Regions from separate parts of the Clostridium sp. AWRP genome, predicted to be linked through region 2. Evidence: riboswitches for the same ligand, from Rfam matches in the RefSeq annotation. Region 2 holds a riboswitch; the other holds the start of a gene.
The links. A riboswitch is a leader RNA that binds a small molecule or an ion and turns the genes downstream of it on or off. The one in region 2 is predicted to bind lysine.
Positions count from the first base shown of each region.

Region 1 (6,949 bases), 1.7 Mb from region 2:
TGGTATCTTCTTTTACAGTTCCTTGAGTTTTCGATAACATTTCCCTAGCAATGTAATATATTCTAGGAAAACCCTTCATAATACCTTCAGTCATTACAGGAAGATTTTTGTAATATTTTTCAGACATATTATTTTTTATATCTTTGTATTCCTTTTTTACCAAATACAAATTATCTAAAAGCCATTCCGCACAGGATACTATTTCCTCTCTATTTTTAATTTCTTCATCAAAAAAATTGTATCCAGCTAAAATCCTTCCGTAACTTTTATCCAAACTCTTTATTAATTGCTTCTTGCAGCTTTTTCTTTGAACTGCAGATGGAACAGTTGATATTTCTCTAGCATATTTTTTTAATTCTTCTCTATCAACAATTAGTGTAGAAATATCCTCTCCTACATTTTCATTCCCACAATCAACCCTATTGAGTTTGTTATAAGTCATTATGAGCAATAAAATTATCCCTATACCTATAATGCATACAATGTAAAGCATAAAAAATCCATCCTTTCCTGTGAAAAAGAATTTTGCTTTGATTATTGTTCCCAATAAAAGCACAAAATATTAATTCACACTCAGGATGGATTTAAATTATAACATTATTTCATTTTCTATTAGATCATCAAAGGTTTGCCTTTTAGCAATTAGCCTTGCCTTTCCTTCCTTTACTAAAACTGCCGCAGGCTTTAAAATCTTATTATAGTTACTAGACATAGAATATCCATAAGCTCCTGTGGTAAACACAGCTAATATGTCACCGCTTTTGCTTTCCGGGAGCTCCACATCTTTTATCAATATGTCTCCCGATTCACATGATTTTCCAGCTATAGTAACTGTTTCTTTTGCGCCGTCATTTACTCTATTTGCTAGAACACACTCGTATTTTGCACCATATAAAGCCGGTCTTATATTGTCCGCCATGCCTCCATCTACAGATACATATTTTCTTACTCCTGGAATATTCTTTATAGAGCCTATAGTATAAAGAGTTGTTCCCGCATTACCAATTATAGACCTGCCAGGTTCTATAACAAGCGTAGGAAGTTTTAAATCAAGCTCTTTAGCTTTTTCCTTTGCCTTTTGAAGTATAATACTGCAAAAATCTTCTACAGATTTAGGTTTATCCCCTTCGGTATAGTATATTCCAAATCCTCCACCAAGGTCTAATTCCTCTACTTCACAGCCCAATTCATCTTTTATTCTTTTAACTAAATTTAACATAATTTCAACTTCGTCTTCATAAGGTTTTGTCTCAAATATTTGAGAACCTATATGACAGTGGATTCCTGCAAATTTTAAATTAGGAAAATCAACTGCACTTTTTATTATATTCATAACTTCATCATTTAACACAGTAAAACCAAATTTAGAATCTATCTGACCAGTTTTTATATAGTCATGGGTATGAGCTTCTATTCCTGGTGTCACTCTAAGGAGTATTTCTTGTATTTTTCCATATTTCCTTGCTGTAGAATTTATCTTTTCCATTTCATAAAAGTTATCTACTACAAATTTGCCTACACCTAACTTCACTCCCATTTCTATTTCATCTAAGGTTTTATTGTTTCCATGAAAATAAATTTTTTCCATAGGGAAGCCACTCTTTAAAGCAGTATACAATTCTCCATCTGACACTACATCCAAGTAAAGGCCTTCGCTGTTTATTATTTGACACATAGCTAGAGTTAAAAAGGCTTTACCTGCATAAGTGACCTTATTAGCTTTACCAGCCTCAAAAGATTTGTAATATCTCCTGCACCTATCTCTTACTAATTCTTCATCCATTACATAGAGAGGAGTCTTAAATTCTTTCACTAATTCCCCTGTACTCATCCCACCAATGTATAAAACATTGTTTCTGATTTCCATGCTACCCATCATTTTCACACTGGTTTCCTCCTAAAAGTTTTTAAGTATGCTTTTAATTTCATAAACATACTCCTAAATACACGTCAAGATTCATAATAACTATCAATAAATTTTACCCGAATAAAACTATAAATTAAATTCTTTTGCTACTACATTTATAGTCTTCATTTTATCTTCTTGTTTTATAGCACAAGTAATTCTTATCTCAGATGTAGTTATCATCTTTACACCTATATTGTTTTCTTTAAATAATTTAAGCATCTTTGAAACTACTCCAGATGTAGTTTTCATTCCTATACCAACTATTGAAAATTTAGTAATGTTTTCATCTATATCAACCTTAGTTTCTTCATTGAAATAGCTTTTTAAAATAGCAAGACAGTCTTTTAAATCAACTTTTGGTACAGTAAATGATATATTCACCTTTCCACTTACAGGTGCAGTTTGGCTTATCATATCTACATTTACTCTCTTTTCTGCTATCTTCTCAAATAAATTGGAAATAATGTTTATGTCGTTATCAATATTTGTTAATGTTATTGCTGCATCTTCATCACTTGTTGCAAGTCCTGTTACTGGTTTACTCTCTAAATTCATACTATCTACCCCCTTAATAACTGTTCCTCTTATATCACTATTGCTTAATCCCACATATACAGGTATATTATACTTTTGAGCTAATTCTATAGATCTAGAATGCATAACTTGAGCACCTAAACTTGAAAGTTCAAGCATTTCCTCATAATCTATTTCATCTAGCTTTTTAGCATCTTTATATTTTCTAGGATCTACACTGTATATGCCATCTACATCTGTATATATTTCACAACTTCCTTTTAGTTTTACAGCTATTGCAACAGCGGAGGTATCTGACCCTCCCCTTCCTAGAGTAGTTATATCTCCTTTATCATTTACACCCTGGAAACCTGCTGCAATTACAACTTTTCCTTCATCCAAACTTTTCTTTATTTTTTCTCCATTTATATCACATATAAGAGATTTGCCGTACTGTCCGCTAGTTTTTATGCCAATTTGATAAGCTGTATAACTTACAGCATCACATCCTAAATCTTTGATAGCCATAGCAAGCAGTGCACAGGACATCATTTCGCCAGTAGACAAAAGTGCATCTAATTCTCTCTTATCTGGGGTATCTGTAATTTTTTTAGAAAGGGCTATTAAGTCATCTGTAGTATCTCCCATAGCTGATACTACAACTACTAGACTGTCTCCATTTTCAACCCTACTAACTACCGTTTTTGCTACATTTTTTATCTTCTCTGGAGTTCCTACTGAACTCCCTCCATATTTCTGAACAATAATTGCCATAATACTCCTCCCTAAATTGTTGATTGTAAAAAAATAGTGTAGTAAAGGAACACAACACCTATACTACACAAACATGCATGGTCGTGTACCTTTGTAGCTCTCCACTAAAAGTATATCCATTAAATCATATAAAATGAATATGCCTTTTCAATGACAGCTTTGAACATATTATGTACAAAGCCAAAAACAGTTTCGCCAAACTAGTTTTTTCGGCTGCAGCTCCTTTCTTTATTTTTCAACGTCCGCCGACTAAAAATAAATACTGATAGTTACAGCACCTCTACCCTAAGGTAACTAATTTATTAAATTGTTCTAAGTTTATCACAAATATTTAATGATTTCAACTATTTTTTTACTCTAAATCCTTTAGAACCAGATATGACCCTTCCTATGGTAATTATTTTACCAGTTATACAATCCCTACATTGGGCAGGAGTATCACCTGTGCAAATTTTACCTGGATAGAGTGCATAAAGTTTCCTATACACACCTTCCGTTACATTTGGCATAACTACATTAGCACCACTCTGAAGAGCTATAGTTCTTCCTCTTGGATTTAAAGTTTCCATAGCTGTTGTACCGGGAAGATTAATATCCGGCATAATCAGTCTGCTTATAGCCATAACTTTAAGAGCATTTATGAACGTTCCACCTTTTTCATCTCTTAAAGGTGTATCTGCATTTGGAATAAAAGGCCCTACTCCTACCATATCTGCGTCTATTTCTTTAAAAAATAATATATCCTCTGCAAGCGACTCAAAAGTTTGTCCAGGAAGACCTATAAGACATCCTGTACCAACTTCATATCCTAACTTTCCAAGATCTTTCAAGCAGCGCTTTCTATTTTCATAACTCATCCCGGGGTCCATTTTTGCATACAATTCCGGATCCGTAGTTTCTATCCTTATTAAATATCTATCTGCTCCAGCTTCTTTAAAAGCTTTATATTCTTCAAAAGTTTTTTCACCTATACTGAGAGTTACAGCTATGTCCATTTTTTTTATATTTGATATTATGTATTTTAGCTTATCTACCGTATAGTAATCGTCTTCTCCAGACTGCAAAACAACTGTTTTGTAGCCGTACCCTACTGCTTTTTTTGCTAATTCAATTATTTTATCCGGCTCTATTCTATACCTTTTAATATTTTTATTATCACGTCTAAGTCCGCAGTACATGCAATTTCTTTTGCATATATTAGAAAATTCTATAAGTCCTCTTAAATGCACTTCATCCCCTACATATTTTTTTCTTACTCTGTCTGCCGCTTTAAAAAGTTCTTCATCATGCTCTTTACTGTTAAATAATTCAACTATTTCACTTTTATCAAGTGTATGATTTAATTCAGCTTTTTCAATTGATTCTAGTAATTTATCCCCCATAGCCCATATCTCCTTTATCAAGTGATTCTTAGGTTCAGATGGAGTTTGCTTATAAGGATTACTCTCTCCAGCTAAACCTTAGAAGAACTTATCCAGACGCGTAGCAGTGCTTATCCCCCCACTTTGGTAGAAAAGCAGATTCCAAATCTTTGATTTGGTGATAGTCGCTTTCGCTGTGTGCGATGGGAGTATTAGCAATGGTAGCAATTGGATAAACAAACACTAAGCTTCAGGATAATTTATTTAAACCTGAAGCTTAGTAAACTTTTAATTAATCGAGGAAGTCTTATACACATATAATTCATGCAGTGCCCTTGTAGCCATTATATATTTTAATGTATTTTCATTTTTTTCACAGGTATCTATCATTATAACTGCATCAAATTCTAAACCTTTGGCAAAATAACTTGGAAGTACAACTTCACCGCTGGAATAAATCATATCTTCTCTATCGAGCACATTTATATGAATTCTTGCTTTTATTAAATTACCTATAGCTTCTGTGTCTTTTAAATCCCTGCAAATTATGGCTATACTTTCATAACCTCTTTCTTTTAATTTTACAACATTATCGAGTATTTTGTCCACAAGTTCTTTGGAATTATCTGCCCTTTTTTCCACAACTTTTTTTCCACTTCTAACTAGAGGTACGGTTTTATCCCCATCTAGATATTTATTTGCATAATCAATTATTTCATTTGTGGATCTATAGCTTTTATTTAATGAAAAACGCTTTATCTCTAAATCCGGAAGTATGCTTTCCAATTTCTCCACGGCAGGTATCTCTTTTGAAAATATAATTTTCTGATTGGTATCTCCTACTATAGTAAAAGATCTGCACCTTGTAAGTTCATAAATAACCCGAAACTGCAGCGGAGAATAATCTTGCGCTTCATCTATCACTATATGTCTTACTTCATCTCTATATCTTAACCCTTCCAACTTTATTTTTAAATATAAAATAGGAGCTAAGTCATCATAAATCAGCAGTTTATTTCCATTAAAATCATTGTATAATGTAATTACATCAGGATTTTTAAGCCAGATTAACTTATTTTTTTTGATATTAATTACTTCTTTTACTACATCTCTTATATCATTTCGTCTTTTATACTCCAGCTCATTTCCACAATCATTTAGTTCATTTTCCGTTAGACTCTTCACCTTATTCTCATATTCTTTTTGTATAGATATTATTAGCCTGTTTCTTTCATCCCTTACTTTTGAGTATATGACTCTTTTTATCCTGGCACTTCTCTTAAACAGAGGCATATCCTTAAAATAATAATTAAACATCTTATCTATGTCTTCTCCAGATATTATAAGTTTATCGTAAAAATACACATCCTCTATCTTAAAACAATCTTTTTCCAAGCCGCCAATAAAATCATCTATATCCTGCACATATTGTAAAGAACCCTTATACTTAATTTCTTCAGAAAAATCTTTTTGGTGACTTAATACTTTTTCCATATAATCCTTAAAATCCATTATATAAGGCACATTTAGCATATCCTCTGCAAATTCTCTGAAAGTAATTTGAGTAACCTTTTCCTCTCCTAAACTTGGAAGTACAAGTGAAATATAATCTATAAATATGCTATTAGGACCTAATATCAGTACCTTTCCTTGAAGAACCTTTCTATAATTGTATAATAAGTAAGCTACTCGATGCAGTGCTATAGTAGTTTTTCCACTTCCTGCTACTCCATTTACCACAATAGCTCCTGTTCTAGGCTGTCTTATTAAATTATCCTGTTCTTTTTGTATAGTCATTACAATATCTTTTAACTTTTCACCAGCATTTTTGCTAAGTACCATTTGCAGGATTTCATCTTTTACATCTATGCTGGAATCAAACATACCTACTAGATTAGATTTTTTTATAATAAATTGTCTCTTAGAAAGCACTTCTGTTTCTACTTCTCCCATAGGAGATGTATATTTTACAGCTCCCAGTTTACCTGCATAAAACAAAGCAGATACAGGTGATCTCCAGTCAATTACAATAGGTTCGTAACTTTTCCTTCCTGTCACACCAAATCTACCTATGTATATTTCTTCCTCTCCATAATTATCCTTAAACCTTACCTTTCCAAAATAAGGTGAATTGCTCAGTATAGTAAGTTCTTTTATGCTTTTATTTACTAGCCTATACTGTTCTTCTTTTTCGTACATTTCATGGTTAAAATATTCTATAACCTTATCTTCATCATCTTCGTACTGTTCCAAATTTTTTTCTCTTAGCTTTAAAATATAGTCTATTACTTTTTTTCTAATATCAATGTATTCTAAAATTTGTACCTCAATTTCCTTTAAGACTTCTTTTAATTTTTCCCTTTCAAGATTGAACTCGACTTCTTTCTCCAAT
Region 1 is NZ_CP029758.2:4,087,711-4,094,659, forward strand. It holds gene DMR38_RS19090 (glucoamylase family protein) at 1-493, opposite strand, end outside; gene lysA (diaminopimelate decarboxylase) at 590-1,885, opposite strand; gene DMR38_RS19100 (aspartate kinase) at 1,994-3,196, opposite strand; lysine riboswitch at 3,283-3,487, opposite strand; gene hydE ([FeFe] hydrogenase H-cluster radical SAM maturase HydE) at 3,541-4,578, opposite strand; gene DMR38_RS19110 (UvrD-helicase domain-containing protein) at 4,846-6,949, opposite strand, start outside.
Region 1: another riboswitch for lysine. It lies ahead of DMR38_RS19100 (aspartate kinase); the one in region 2 lies ahead of DMR38_RS11215 (amino acid permease).

Region 2 (6,949 bases):
TTCTATTTCTATAGTAAAATACCCAAAAGCTTGCATTAAAATAGTCTGTTTAAGATGTATACCCTTAATCTTTTCTCTATCAAAACTATAATTTTTTTTATTTAAGACTCCGTAATTTATACAAATTTTATTATTATCAGCCCACATCCTGAAATTATAATATTTTGTAAAATTATATATAATGGACAGACATAAACTTACAAATAAAATAATACAAACTATAATTGCGATTATATAAATTTTTTCATAAAAAGTTGTATAATTAAATCCTTTAAAATATTGGGATGTATCAATATTAAGTTTAAGTAATTTTTTAGCACGTTCCTCAAAAAATTGCTGTATGGCAAGCAATATAGCTAGTCCCTTAAACAGTGAATTAGAAATAATAGAATATATAAATAATTCTTTTGAACCTAAACTATAAGATTCCTGTCCATATTTATTTTTAAGTGTATTCGTATTTTCCTTAAGCAGTATACTTCTAAGCTCCTCAGCCCTATCTCTATTTAAAGTAAATTTCAATTCACTTCCATGATCCTTTGCATCTCCTGTATCAATTTTTATAGTTGCTGCATTAAAAACTTGTTCAAAGAAATTTGTTGAAATGTCAACTGTATTGATTTTTTCTAAAGGAACTTCTACTTTTTTTATGCTAAAAACCCCTTCTTTGTGATAAATAGACTTTTCTCTTATTATAAAAATGTTTTTTCTCCATTCTATAATTTCATATGCTAGAAGTAGTATTAATAAAATTACTGCAATTAAAATTCCTAATCTAAATCCAATCCACTTAATTAGGAATCCTGATGCAAAAATAATTCCTATCATTTCTTTTAATATTGTTCCTAAACTATAAAATAATTTAAAGAAATGATTTCTCTCTATCCTATCCAATTTTATCACCCAATTCTATAACATTTTTAAGGTTATTTGCGACTTTTTCAGCATCTTCCACAGCTATAGCAGGGATTTTATGTGTACCCCCTGCCGTTATAATATTTACAGAAGCTATTTTACACATTCTTTCAATTGGTCCCTGTTCTATTTTTAAATTTTGAATTCTAGAAATTGGAATTATTGTTCTTTTTCTTATGATTATACCTTCTATAAGTTCAATTTTATCTTCAAATATGCCATATTTCCACTGCTTATACTCTAAAAAAGGCCATATAAAACTATCCAAAATTGAAACAAATATTATTATTGCAGTTAAAAAATTCAAAATACATTTTAGTACTTTCATATCTTCAATTTTGGGCATTAAGAACAAATTCACACATATCACATATAAAGCTATAAATATAACACTAATTACTGTTCTTCCAATAATCCATAATTTTATAGCATTTTTGTCGATCTTATCATAATTCATAGTTAATCTCCTTTACATATCTAGTGTACTTGCTCGTATACTAATTAGTTTTACCTATATTATATATTACATAATTATACTTTCGTATTTCAAAATTTAATAAATCTTTTATAATTATTATATATTGACGTTTATATTTGTATATCATAATATGTAAATGTAAAGATTCAAATATAGAAAAATAACGAGGTAGAACTATGGACAATAATTATAAAGAATATGCCAATACTGCTGAACTTCTTAAGGTACTGGCACATCCTATTAGACTATGCATAGTCAGAGGACTATTAGATAAGGGCTGCTGTAATGTTACCCATATGCAAAATTGCCTTCAAATTCCTCAGTCAACTTTATCACAACACCTACAAAAATTAAGGACAGCAGGAATTATAGAAGGAACTAGGAACGGACTTGAAGTTAATTACAATGTTTGTAATAAAACAGCTATTGATTTAATTCATGTTTTATTTAAGTAATTTCAATGATCTATAGAGTTCAAACAAAAAAATCAACTTATACTCCAAATATTTTTTACAACATTCAGCTCGATTAAATATTGTAAAAATATGCCTACGTATAAGTTGATTTTTAAGTTAGAAAACTCCTTAGGACTAATAATCTTTCATACAAAAGGGCTCAAGCAATATCCTTATCCATAACTATTAATTCTTAATTCTCAATTTTTAATTGTACTTTAATAGCTATACAGAATTTTTTCTTAACTTTACTTCTTGTTTACTTGGATAAATGGTATCAGAATATATATAATCTACGCCCATTTTAGCAGCTCTTTTAAAATCTTGTCTTCTATCAATTGTCCAACAAAATACCTTTAACCCATCTTTATGCGCCAATTGTACAATTTTCTTAGTAAGTAAATCATATCTGGAATCTAAAGCTACAGCCCCTATAGACTTTGCATACATATAACCATGGAGTCTACTATTGGGATTTATAATTGGCATTATACGAATCTCATTATCTTTACTTTTTAAATATTCCAAAGCTGGATAATTAAATGAATGGACGATGACTTTTTTTTCGTAACCATATTCATGGATAATATCTAAAAATGTATTAATATCTCTATTTCTTTTACTTAGAAATTTAATTTCAAATATTGGTACAAGATTGTATTTAGAACATTCCGTCAATGCTTCCTCAAATCTAGGCACTTTTAAATTAGGATATTGAGCTATATTTGCACCCTTATCAATCTTAAGCTCATCTATTTCATCTGACGACTTTTTTGTTATTAGTCCCCTTCCATTAGTTGTTCTATTAAGTGTAGGATCATGGAGTAAATATAAAACACCATCGGAGGAAGAGCATACATCTAATTCTACTCCCCAATATCCCATTTTACCTGCAACATCAATAGCAGGAATGGAATTTTCAGGAGCAAATTTATTTGCTCCACGATGAGCTATTACTATAGGTTCATTTGACATTACAGTATTATTAACTTTTTTTGGTATATTGTTCTTTCTTTTATAACTTACATTACTTAATTTATTAATTTTTATATTAGATGAATATTTAAAAGAAAGAGAATTGGTATTGTAATAAAAAGTTACAGCCATAACTTTCAAAAGTAATACAGTAAACAATATAAGGATAACATTTGTAAATATCTTTTTATAAATACTATTTCCCCCCTTATTAATAAAACTTTAAACTTAACTAAATATCTTAGCAAATCTAATCTTAGCTTAGAAATACCATACTAGACAAAAACATAATTTTTCTCATTATTACTCTTCTAATTCTATCATAAATTATCTATAATAGTCTAATTTACGAAAAATATATATAATAATTTTGCTGCATATAAGAGCCAAAATTATTCCTCCTAATACATCTATATGATAATGAACATATAAATATAGTCTAAAAAAAGATATCAAAAATGTTAGGGTAAAATAATCATCATATAAAGCATAGCAAAAAAGTTTCCAGAAAGTTAAACTTCCTGGAAACTTTTTATCAAAATATTATTTCATATTTTCCACTTCTTTTTCTATACTATTAAAATCTACATCTTCTAATTTAATAACTTTTGTACTATGCCTTTTTTTATACCATACCCATAGACCGAAGAATAAAGGCAGTCCTATATATGAAGAAATAACTCCACCCCAATCTATTTTAGCTTCTCCAAAATAAGTAATACCTTGGCCTAAGATAACCACAATACAAAGCACAAGTGCTATAATCGGACCCAGTGGAAATAATTTAGCCTTATATTTTAACTTACTAAAATCACGTTTTTGTAAAGTATAAGCCTTTCTAAAACGATAATGGCAAAATGCTATTCCAACCCAGGCTACAAATCCTGCAAGTCCTGAAGCTGCTACTAACCATACATACACCGTAGTTTCTGCATAAAATCCAGTTAAAAAACAAGCAGATGCTACTATAGTAGTAAGTATAAGTGAATTTACCGGTACTCCCCTTGAATTAACTTTTGCAAAACATGCTGGTGCATTTTTTTCTTTAGCCATAGAATATAACATTCTCGTTGAAGCATACATTCCAGAATTTCCTGCAGATAAAACAGAAGTTAAAACAACTGCATTCATAAGAGAAGCCGCTCCTGCTATACCTGCCTTTTGAAATACCATTGTAAAAGGACTTGTATCAACTCCTGCATTCATATAAGGTATAAGAGCTCCTACTACAAATATTGTACCTATATAAAATAATAATATTCTCCAAAATACAGCATTAATTGCCTTTGGTATAGTTTTTTCTGGATTTTCACTTTCTCCTGCTGCTATACCTATAAGTTCTGTACCTTGAAAAGAAAATCCTGCAATTAAGAAAACTAAAAATATAGATTTAAAGCCACCTACAAAAGGCGCATCTCCTACTGTAAAGTTTTTAAATCCTACAGGTTTTCCATTAAATATTCCACAAATAGTTGCCACACCTACAATTAAAAATACGATAACTGTAAAAACTTTTATACCAGCAAACCAAAATTCTGATTCTCCGTAGGCTTTTGCAGACAATAAATTAAGTCCAACTATAAGTACTAAAAAACATACACTCCATATAATAGACGGTACACCTGGAAACCAAAATTTCATTATCAAGGCCCCTGCCACCATTTCTGTTGCAACAGTTATAGCCCAATTGTACCAATAGTTCCATCCAAGTGCAAAACCCAGTGCCGGATCTACAAACTTAGTGGCATATGTACTAAAGGAACCTGAATCAGGCATGTACGTTGCCATTTCTCCTAAACTTGTCATTAAAAAATAAACCATAACTCCTATACAGCCATAAGCCACAAGTGCTCCTCCAGGACCCGCCTGTTTAATCGTAGCTCCTAGAGCTAAAAATAATCCTGTTCCTATAGCTCCGCCCAAAGCAATCATATTTAAATGCCTGGCTTTAAGACCTCTTTTAAGTTCATAGGTCCCCTCTTGTTTTTGTTCTGCAACACTCTGCATTTTTTTCCCCCCTTATCGGTTTTTAATTTCCGATAAGTGATATAACTAAGACGGACATAAGGTGATCATAAAAATAACCTTGAGAGTATACTCAAGGTTATATAAAGACATATTAATCCTCTAACGAATGATAGCTCTCCACAAATTAACCTTGTGACAGTTTTACATATATTTTATGTAAAACCAATTACTTAGCATTAAAGCATCTGCTAAATAACTTCGGCAAAATTTCCTTTCAAGTTGTATCATAGTGCTTAACTCCTCAACTCTACTCTTAAATTCTGCACCTCTACCTCAGTTATTCACTTATATTAATATATTATGAACTAAAACTTTAAGTTAGTCAACAGATTTTGTACTCTAAAGTACATTTTGTAAAAATATTATTGAATATGCAAAAAATATATCATATTAATCGTCAGGTACATTAATTCCTGCCATTTTCATAAGATACAGAGCATTTCTCGTTTTCGATGCACCTCTATGTAATTTATAATCAAACTGTATTTTATTATCTTTATAATATTCTCTAAAATGATAATTTTTTACTCTTTCATTACTTTCCCTCTCTATATCACATAATTCCAAATCATGAGTTGATACCATACCACAGGTATTAGAATCCATTAATTCATTTATAAGTATCTTAGCTCCAGTGTGCCTATCTATAGAATTAGTGCCTTTAAATATTTCATCTAATAAGAAAAAAATATTTTCTCCTCTATTTGCAGCTTCTACAATAGATTTTATTCTCAAAATTTCTCCATAAAAAGAAGATATATTTTTTTCTAAATTGTCACTTATTCGCATACAGGTGTAAATACTCATTATAGAACAACAAAATGATTTTGCACGAACCGGTGCCCCCGAATAAGCAAGTACTAAATTTATACCTGCTGTTCTTAAAAAAGTGCTTTTCCCAGACATATTTGATCCCGTGATAAGCGCTACTTTAGAATTTTTATTCAAATCCAGATTATTACAAACTGCCTTATCCCATAAAAGAGGATGTGCCATAGAATCTGCTTTTAAAACCAAGGAATTATCCAAAATTTGAGGCATTGTCCAATTTGAATGGTCAAATGCTATAACTGCAAGACTACTCAACATTTCAAATTTTCCAACAGTTTCAATCCAGCCATAAAGCTCACTTCCATTTTGTTCCCTCCACTTTTCAAAGGCAAACATACACTGATAATCCCAAAGGAAAAATATATTAAGTATTATATATGCAATGTTCTGGCGCTGAGATATGCTCTCTGATATCTTTTTTAGCTTATATATTTCTTCTGCTGCATTTTTCAATTTTCCATTTTGTTTTTTTAATAGCATACTTTTTAAGTCTTTTAAGTAATCACTCTGAAATTCTTCTTTGCATATTAAAGATATAGTTTTTTCATAAGATCTTATATTACTTTTTAAATTAAAAACCGTGTTTAAAGTACTAAATCTGTTTTTAGCCCCTGGTAAAAGTAAAATTATTTGAACTACAAGTGCTGCATACCCTATAGAATTATTAAAAAAGTGAAATACAAAACTCATAAACAAAAGCATTATAGTTACAATAGGAATTATTTTAAATACAACTATAATGTATTTATTTCTGTATGTTGAATTCTTAGTTGAAACTATTTCTTTAAGCTTTGAAACACTCTCCTTATTATCTTCTATGGATGAACTCTGTGCCTCTAGATGCTGTCTCCACTTCAATTTAGATGACAATTCCAAAACCGCACTTTGTCTTTTTTCTATATCTTTAGAATTTCCTAAAGGTGATGACAGCACATTTTTTAAGTTTTCCTTTCCAAGATAAGTATTACAACAATTAATGCATTGAAATAATGAGTTTTCACCAAATATATCAAGATCCCAGGAATAATTATGCTCTACATTCCTAAAATTTTCTCCTTTTTCGTTAAATTCTTTCCAATCACCAACTATTCTTTTTAGCGAATTACAATTTATTTTTACTAGTTTTTTTGTAAAATCTGTATTTTGTTTTAACTTTTCATGGACTCTTACTGCAAGTACAAACAATATAGCTGAAACCAGAAAAATACTTAAGCTCATATAGTAATAGTTTTTAATATATAAACCTACTATAAAGATTATTCCTAGC
Region 2 is NZ_CP029758.2:2,427,655-2,434,603, forward strand. It holds gene DMR38_RS11195 (PH domain-containing protein) at 1-903, opposite strand, end outside; gene DMR38_RS11200 (PH domain-containing protein) at 887-1,372, opposite strand; gene DMR38_RS11205 (metalloregulator ArsR/SmtB family transcription factor) at 1,570-1,848, shown strand; gene DMR38_RS11210 (glycerophosphodiester phosphodiesterase family protein) at 2,074-2,982, opposite strand; partial or broken gene DMR38_RS22630 (phosphatase PAP2 family protein) at 3,151-3,321, opposite strand; gene DMR38_RS11215 (amino acid permease) at 3,367-4,830, opposite strand; lysine riboswitch at 4,954-5,130, opposite strand; gene DMR38_RS11220 (MutS family DNA mismatch repair protein) at 5,242-6,949, opposite strand, start outside.